Regions from separate parts of the Vibrio sp. HB236076 genome, predicted to be linked through region 2. Evidence: predicted binding sites of a transcription regulator. Region 2 holds the regulator's gene; the other holds the start of a gene.

The links. The regulator PurR, encoded in region 2, represses purine synthesis genes. The targets are predictions, from matches to a motif close to TNANGNAAACGTTTNCNTNA.
Region 1: ihfA (integration host factor subunit alpha) is a predicted target of PurR. The motif match lies at 1,722-1,741, and genes of this name have one in related genera.

The regions. Positions count from the first base shown of each region.
Region 1 covers NZ_CP162601.1:1,653,488-1,657,907, reverse strand. The annotation lists gene pheT (phenylalanine--tRNA ligase subunit beta) at 1-1,458, shown strand, start outside; gene ihfA (integration host factor subunit alpha) at 1,859-2,158, shown strand; gene AB0763_RS07295 (phosphoribosylglycinamide formyltransferase) at 2,334-3,224, opposite strand; gene AB0763_RS07290 (thiopurine S-methyltransferase) at 3,382-4,032, shown strand; gene cdd (cytidine deaminase) at 4,184-4,420, opposite strand, start outside.
Region 2 covers NZ_CP162601.1:1,333,762-1,338,181, forward strand. The annotation lists gene AB0763_RS05850 (TfoX/Sxy family DNA transformation protein) at 28-615, opposite strand; cyclic di-GMP riboswitch class I at 922-1,021, opposite strand; gene purR (HTH-type transcriptional repressor PurR) at 1,182-2,186, opposite strand; gene elyC (envelope biogenesis factor ElyC) at 2,479-3,282, opposite strand; gene cmoM (tRNA uridine 5-oxyacetic acid(34) methyltransferase CmoM) at 3,399-4,190, shown strand; gene mukF (chromosome partition protein MukF) at 4,193-4,420, shown strand, end outside.

The DNA.
Region 1 (4,420 bases), 320 kb from region 2:
TTGGCTTTAGCTGGTATTTTTGGCGGCGAGCATTCAGGTGTGACTCAAGACAGTCAACACATCCTACTCGAGTGTGCCTTCTTTAGCCCGGATGCCATTCGCGGCCGCGCGCGCAGCTATGGCTTACATACCGATGCGTCAATGCGCTACGAGCGCGGCGTTGATTTTACGTTGCAACATCAAGCGATGGAGCGTGCAACGGCCTTGTTGGTGTCCATTTGTGGCGGTGAAGTCGGCCCTGTGGTTGGGGTTGAATCTGCGTCGGATTTACCGGTCGCGAACACGGTCACGCTGCGTCGTGAGAAATTGGACGACTTGTTGGGCCACGCCATTGCCGATCACGACGTCGTCGAGATTTTACAGCGCCTTGGTCTGACTGTAGAAAGCACTGAGCAAGGTTGGCAGGCGACAGCCCCAAGTTGGCGTTTCGACATTGCCATTGAGCAAGATTTGATCGAAGAAGTGGGCCGTATTTACGGTTACGACAACATTCCGAATCAAGCGCCTTTGGCTGGGCTTTCAATGAACCCTCATCAAGAGCGTCAATTACCATTAAAGCGCGTACGCGATTTATTGGTTGACCGCGGTTACCACGAAGCCATTACTTACAGCTTTGTTGAACCAGAATTGCAAAAAGCGTTTGTGCCGGATGTAGAGCCGCTGGTACTGCCAAATCCAATTTCTGTCGAGATGTCGGCAATGCGTTTGACCTTATTGCAAGGTTTGTTAACCACCGTGGTTCACAACCAAAAACGCCAACAATCCCGTGTGCGTTTATTTGAGTATGGTTTGCGTTTTGTGCCCAGTGACGAAGCGGAAAATGGCATGAGTCAAATGCCAATGCTGGCGGGGGTCATTTCAGGCCAGCGCAGTGCTGAGCATTGGACGTTAGAAAGCCAAACCGTTGACTTCTTTGATCTTAAAGGCGATCTAGAAGCGGTGCTTGAGCTGACTGGACGTGGTCAAGACTTTGAATTCGTGGCATCAAGTCACCCAGCTTTACACCCAGGTCAATGCGCTATGATCACGTTAGATGGCGAGCCTGTCGGTATCATCGGCACCGTTCACCCTGAATTGGAGCGCAAACTCGGGCTTAACGGTCGTACGATTGCCTTTGAAATTGAATGGCAAGCCATCGATAATAGAGATATCCCTGAAGCGGTTGCCGTTTCTAAGTTCCCCGCTAACCGCCGTGACATAGCGCTTGTGGTTGATGACAATGTGCCATCTGGCGATGTGGTTAACACTTGCCTTGAAGCCGGTGGTCAATGGCTAAAAGACGCTAACTTATTTGATGTCTATGTCGGTCAAGGGGTTGGAGAAGGTAAAAAGAGTTTAGCGATTGCTCTGACTTTGCAATCGGTTGACAAAACCTTAGAAGAAAGCGACATAAACGACAGCGTCGAGGCGATTGTCCTCGCCGCGAAAGAAGCCTTTGGTGCCCAGTTGAGAGATTAATCTCATCTCAAGGCGAATTTCATTGTTTGAAGCTCAGAGTTGTCTCTGGGCTTTTTTTGTAACTAAATTAACGTGTTATTATAACTTTTTTGTCATAAAGTCAGAAAAATTAGCAATTATTTAAAACGGTATTTAATACTGTAATTTTTTAAATATCTGGTTTTTTATCTGTATAATTTGTGTTCGCACTGTGTGATATTGGTATAAATCATCAGTAACTGGTCGATTTTAAAGGTGTTTTTCTGACTGTGCGCACAAAAACACAAAGAAAAAGTTGGCGATAATGAATAGCTTGGCTTAAACTTGGTTTTGTACATGTTTATCTAATTGATTGTGCAAGTATTTCTGTTTTCGCTACTGTTGAAAGTAGCTTGGTATAACACAGCTTTGAGGAAAGTTTATGGCGCTCACAAAAGCCGATTTGGCGGAGAACCTGTTTGAAAAGCTTGGATTAAGCAAGCGAGACGCCAAGGATACAGTAGAGGTGTTTTTTGAGGAAATTCGAAAAGCATTGGAAAGTGGCGAGCAGGTTAAATTATCTGGTTTTGGTAATTTCGATTTAAGAGACAAAAGCGAAAGACCAGGACGTAACCCTAAAACAGGGGAAGACATCCCGATAAGCGCACGACGTGTGGTGACTTTTAGGCCTGGGCAGAAGCTCAAAGCGCGGGTTGAACAAATTGAAAGTCTTGACGAATAACACAAAGGCCACCATGTAGGTGGCCTTTGTGCTTTTTAATAATCGGGTTTGCTTCTGCCCACCGAGGCTGTATGGAAGCGCTTCGGTGGCAATTTCGGTGTGCTTATTGCCAGCGTATGTGAGTGCCCAGAGCCGTGCTTAGGGCTCATGCAACCTGAGGTTTGGCAACCCACACCTATGATGTAGACGCGTGTAATCGAGGCGTTTCGAGCAAAAACATCAAGGGGGCAGACAAATAACCTTGCCAAGCCTTTTGGTATAAAGACGCTGATCCGCTTCGATATTGAGCAATTTGATTTTGCTCTTGAATGGACAGAGCACGGTTCTCTGCGCGAGCAGTACGCTCTATGCGCTGAATGTTCTGATAGCCATCGTGCTCTGGGCCATTTTTTATTGCAGAAATTTTGTTTAAGTGCAGCTGTACTTCAACAATAAGGTCACTGCTAGGCAAGCGCAACAGTAGGTTTATATCACGATATCCCGATGGCTTGGGGTTTTTAAAGCGGTTTTTTATTTGAACCAGTTGTGCGCGCTGCGACAAGGCGTCAAAACTAGCCACCAACTCGGGAATGGAATTGGCGATTAAACTGCCACGGACAATGTCGGTGAGTCCTCGAGCTTCACCTTGTAATTTGTCTGAGATTTTTTGCTGCGCGCGTTGTGATGTTTTGATCGGCGCCATCATCGCACTCACTCTGGCTTGTTGTGACACAACGAGTAACAGCCCCTCAAGTTCATCTTGTGCTGTTGGCGCCAGTGACATCAACGCGTCTAAAGTCTCGACCGGTTGGTGTTGCGAACTTATTGCTAGTTGCCCACCGGCGTGTGAGGTATGGCCATCATTGTAGCCGATTCGGTAGAGGGCTTTTAATGATTGTTGAAAATGTCGACTTTGTTGGGCGGTTAAACTTGGTCGAGTGACTGCGGTGTGTTGCCCGCGGCTTGCTCCCTGTGTCACACCCGGTGCGTGAGTCACACTGGATGGAAGAATATGAGGAGTCGATGCTAAGCTCCCACCACTCATGGCAAGCATCAAGAGTAAGCTGTGTCGAAGAAATACACTCATTTCTTCTCCTTAGGTGTTGTTGATTAAATGGGGACGCTAAAGTAACAACACATCAAGCTTGATTATTTTCGTCAATCTACATCGTGATTATCGATTGTCTTTCTGATATGAACGTTTTACCATTTTTGCGTATTTCAAAGTAAGCAGAGAGTAAAAAATGAGTCAGAATGATGCGTTTTGGCAAGAAAAGTGGGCCAGTAATCAGATTGGTTTTCACTTGCCCGACCCAAACCCACTATTAACACAACATTGGTCTGCCTTAGAGCCAGAGTATGAGCAAACCGTGTTGGTTCCTCTTTGTGGTAAGTCTGAAGATATCGACTGGTTAGCTGAGCGTCATCAGCGAGTGATTGGCGTTGAACTGACCAAAATCGCGGTACGAGCCTATTTTGCTGAGCGGTTTTACACTCCGATGGTATACAGCTTGAGTGGCCAACACGAAAAGTATCACTTTGACGAAGTGGAATTGATCCAAGGCGATTTTTTCACCGCTCCAACTGAGCCCGTTGATTTGATCTATGATCGAGCGGCGCTGATTGCACTCGATGAACAACAAAGGCAGCAATATAGCCAAACGCTGCTTCGTTGGTTAAAACCAGGCGGGAAAGTGCTGTTGATAAGCTTAGATTACCCACAATCTCAAATGGATGGCCCGCCATTTAGTGTGGGCGAATCCGAAATCGGCAAGCTTTTTAAAGGGCAAACAGTTACTAAACTTGCCGAATACGACCGGGTGAATAGTGATAAAAAAGCCATAGCCAATCAACTGACGTCTATGTTTGAAACCGTGTGGTTGATTGAGGGGTAATCCCTTTTTATCGAGTTTTTAACTCGCTAGTAGGGGGGCCAGTTAGCGAGTTAGGTTGGAATAAGTGACGGGTTGAGCTCCCTTAAAAACCATCAGCGCCAGAGGCCAAACTGGCGCATTTCTCTATTTTCGAATAAAGCCTGCCGTGTAATCACAAGCTGTGATAAATAAACTCACATCGCGTATTGATGGCAGCCATTGTATGTTGAGCGGCCTGTTGATGGCGGATCTTCCCTTGAGCGCTTTCGATTAAACACCAAGTTTTGATCTTCGTTTCATCTTTACCAGCCAGCCAAAGCAAGTTTATCGCGATTTGCAGTGGTGCCAAGCTCGGGTTAAAGGCCGCATTTTCTGCATAGGCACCTTGGAAAATACTCCCATCATCAAG
Region 2 (4,420 bases):
CTAATACTGAATTAGAGTGCTTTGGATTTAATTTAAATGAGCCAGTAGCTCTTCACGTCTTGATTGAGGGATGACGCTCCAATGCTTACCTTCTATCGCGCCTTCTAAGGCCCATAAAAGTTCAACAGTGACCTCTTCGTTGAAAGCGCGGATAGCTTTGAAGGCTTCAAGTGAACCGCGTTGTTTTAACGCTTCGACGGACTCGATTCCCGCTCTTTTCAACATTCTCTCGGTGCCAAGACGCAAGTTAGGTAAATCTTTTAAACGATCTACATGTTCGCGCTGTTGATGCACTTTGTCTGCGCGAGCTTGTGTGAGGGCTTCTTGTGCTAACTCAAAGATAGTGTCAGTTGATTGCCATTGTTCATTTTTGACAGCAAAGTACTTTGTTACAACAGGAAAGCCGCGTTTGTGATAAACATAAGGAGACATTCCTTGTTTGGTGAATAATTTGGCTTTTTGTTTATCAGCGCGTATGTGTAACTCGTCTTTTACCACGAGAGCAAACATGATGTCGCCAGAAAAAATACCAAATCCACCAAACATGGACCTTGATTTTATGTTTCCAAGTGGCTCAAATAGTTTCATTGAGTCTTTGAGTATCGGTTTATCCATGATTCTCTATTCTCGGTGTATAAAAATTAATGCCACTCTATACCCAAAGGTAGCAATAGAATCTGCGATTGAACCTCAAGCCATCGGTAACAGGTGCAACAAGAAAGATGATAAAAAGTATATAATTGACAAACTCAATACCATTTATTGTCATTGACTCTCCGTCGCACAATAGAAGACTTAATGAGATATCAAGGCAGAGACAGTTAGTCACCATTCCAATATGGCTTTTGCAGGCGTGAGATTATCGCATGTAAGTAGAAGAAAGATGTCATTGAAACGTAAAGATTTTTCTTGTTACTTAACTTCGGTAACCCCGCTACCTGTCACCTAAACTAAAGAGTAAAGGTGCTTAAGGCCGGAAGCTTTGCGTCCCATTCTTTCAAATGGTTTGCCTTTTTCGTGACACACTAAGAATACGAAATTCTCAACGAGAAGGTTTAGTTCGTGCCACAAAATGTGATACTAGTTCAAGTATAGAATGCGTTGGCGAAAAAGCGAGTTATGGATAAGGTTTTTTATGAATATCCTCTGATTTCATATGGTTAAAATCAGAGGATAAGACGTTAATTGATTTTTTTTACCGATTGACGCGTCACGATCTCTGGGTGCATCTCAAATACGCGACGCTCGTTTTGTTTGTTTTTAATTCTGGCCATCAGAATTTCAAACGCATTTTTACCGACACGGCGTTTGGGTTGGTGAACGGTTGTCAGTGGTGGTGAAAAGTATTCTGCTAATTCGATGTTGTCATAACCGATAACGGAGATATCTTCCGGTACTTTAAGACCATTTTGTTGTAAACGGCTTATAAGCCCAAGTGCCATAGTGTCATTAAAACAGAATACCGCCGTTGGCTTTTCCTTCATGGCAATAATTTTGTCGGCCGCTAGCACCGCGGTATCACATTCAAAATTGCCTTCTAAAATCCAGTTTTCATTGACAGTGAGGTTTGCTTGCGCCATGGCACGCCTAAAACCTACAATGCGCTCTTTACAAGCCAGTTTTTCAAAGTGACCACTTAAACAGGCAATTTGAGTATGCCCATTATCAATGAGGTATTTAGTGGCAAGGTAGCCGCCTTCTTCCGAGTTGTCGATAATTTTGTCAACCTGTGGGTTTTCCGGTCCCCAGTCCATGATCACTTTAGGTATGTCTTTGTGGCGATCTAACATGTCGTTCAATTCATCGGTTAAATCAGAACACATGACTAAAATACCATCAACGCGTTTCTCTGCTAGCATACGGATATAATCGCGTTGTTTTTCGTAAATGCCACCGGTGTTACACAAAATTAAGGTATAACCTTGACGGTAACAATAACTTTCCACACCATCGATGACTTCAGAAAAGAACAGGTTGGTAGATTGAGTGACCAACATACCGATGGTACGAGTTGTGTTGCATTTCAAGCTGCGAGCGACTGCACTTGGCGCATAATTTAACTCATCAACGGCCTTCATGACCTTTTCTTGCGTTCCTTCAGCAACAAAACGTGTTTTATTAATCACGTGGGAAACCGTGGTGGTTGAAACTCCGGCTAAGCGGGCAACGTCTTTAATGGTGGCCATAGGGTATCCTAATTATTATGTGTTAGAGACGCAAAACTGGCGTTTACAGTACGCGTAGGTATGTCAAATACTGCCTTTCAATACTTATTTTGTTTCATAGCAATCGTTTGCTTTGTTTTTTATCGATAATTGGTTTTGTCGATAATCGGTCAAAGCAAGTCACAGTGTATTGAGAGTCATCGAGACAGATAAAGAAAGTAAAACGTCAGTTGAAAAGCGGCAAATTATGATTAAATTTTACCGCTTTGTCTAGTCAGTGCTGATTAAAAAGCACCTTGTTCATAGAATGGTATTATAGCTCAGTTTGGCTGGCTTCGATGGTTTCTTGGTTGTGAGGCAATAAAAATTGACGCAACTGAATCCACCACAAGCCAAGCTGTTCATGCCAAAACAACTCGGTTTGTTCTAAGTAACGGCTACTGGGTAAATATCGAGTCCAAAATTGTTGTGTCTGGCGATTGGCTAAATAGTTTGTTGGTGCGGGTAGCGGAGTTAAACCGGCATTAGTGAACTCTTTCATTGCACGAGGCATATGACTCGCTGATGTGACAAGGACTAATCGCTGAGTACCCACAAATGCCGCGGCTTGTCGAGCTTCTTCCCATGTGTCTTTGGCCGTTTCTAATAATATGATGTCGCTTTTATTTACGCCGAGGGCGAGAGCGACTTTGGCCATCATGCGCGCGTGACTAATACTGGTGCCACCCGCATAGCCGGACAAAATCATTTTAGAGCCAGGATACATACGCCAAATACGGATGCCCTCTGTCAAGCGCATCAGTGCGGTTCGACTCAATTGAGATGTCGGTGGTAAACGATCATCAGTGATATGGCTGTTGCCAAGGACCATAACGTAGTCGACATTACCGGTGACCGGTAAAAACGCTGGGTATTGACGCTCAAGTGGCATGATAAGCCGACTCGAAACCGGTTGAAACGAAGCCAGAAATAAAAAGCTCAGTGAAAATAACAGCACAATACAGCCCGCCTTTTGACGGCGAGTAAACATGATCAGCAGCAGGCCGAAAAATCCGAGCAAGAGTAAGCCTGGCATTGGCATGATAAGGGCTGAAATGACTTTTTTTAGCTCAAACATAAACAAATAGTCCGAAAAAACATCACTTGAATGAAAAATTGAAATAATCGCTCTTTATTCCTACTTTTCTTGTGACAGAATAGTAACATGATTCTTTTATAAAATTGCATGACACCGTGATTGAAGACCGTAATTTCGACGATATTGCCCACAAATTTGCAAAAAACATTTATGGCTCTAACAAAGGCGATATTAGGCAAGTTATTGTTTGGGAAGATCTTGAACAAATTATAGAATCTGTCAAGGACAAAGGTTTTCCCTTGTCTATTTTTGATGCTGGTGGGGGGGTTGCACAACTATCAAGACGCCTTGCTGCTTTGGGCAATCAAGTCACCTTATGTGATCTTTCCCGTGAAATGTTGAGCCTAGCTCAGCAAGAGATTGAAAAGGACGGGCTCCTAGAGCACTATCGTTTGATCCACCAGCCAGTACAAAATGCTAGCGAATTTTTGGATAAAAAGCAGGACTTAATTTTGTTTCATGCCGTGATGGAATGGTTAGCAAAACCGGAAGCGGTGTTAAAACAATTGACAGAGCAATTGGCTGATGATGGCATAATCTCTGTGATGTTTTATAACCATCACGGCTTAGTGTATAAAAACGTACTTTGTGGCAATATTCCTCATGTACTCGAGGGAATGCCACATCGCAAGCGATTTAAATTACAACCTGCGAAGGGATTAAAGCCGGAAGACGTCTATCGTTGGCTAGAGCAATCCGGTCTAACTATTGTCGGAAAAAGTGGCATTCGATGCTTCAGCGATTACCTTCGCTCAGGGGATAATATGGGCGATTATACGCCACAAGATTTAATGGAAATGGAAAGGCAAGTTTGTCGACAAGAGCCCTATATATCAATGGGGCGTTACATCCATGTGTGGGCACAAAAGAAGCAAAGACAGGAATGATAATGAGTGAAATAACTCATGATGACAAACCCCAACCGATTGAAGAGTTGGTCGGTTGGGTCAAAGACAATCAACTTTCGCTGCAATTGACAACCGAAAAACTGTCTTTTCTTTTAGCAATGGCAGTACTCAGTCAAGAGCGGTTTGACCAAGAGTTAACCGAGGGTGAGTTACACGATGCGTTTCACATTGTGGTGAAGCTATTCGACGGCGACAGTACACCATCGGCT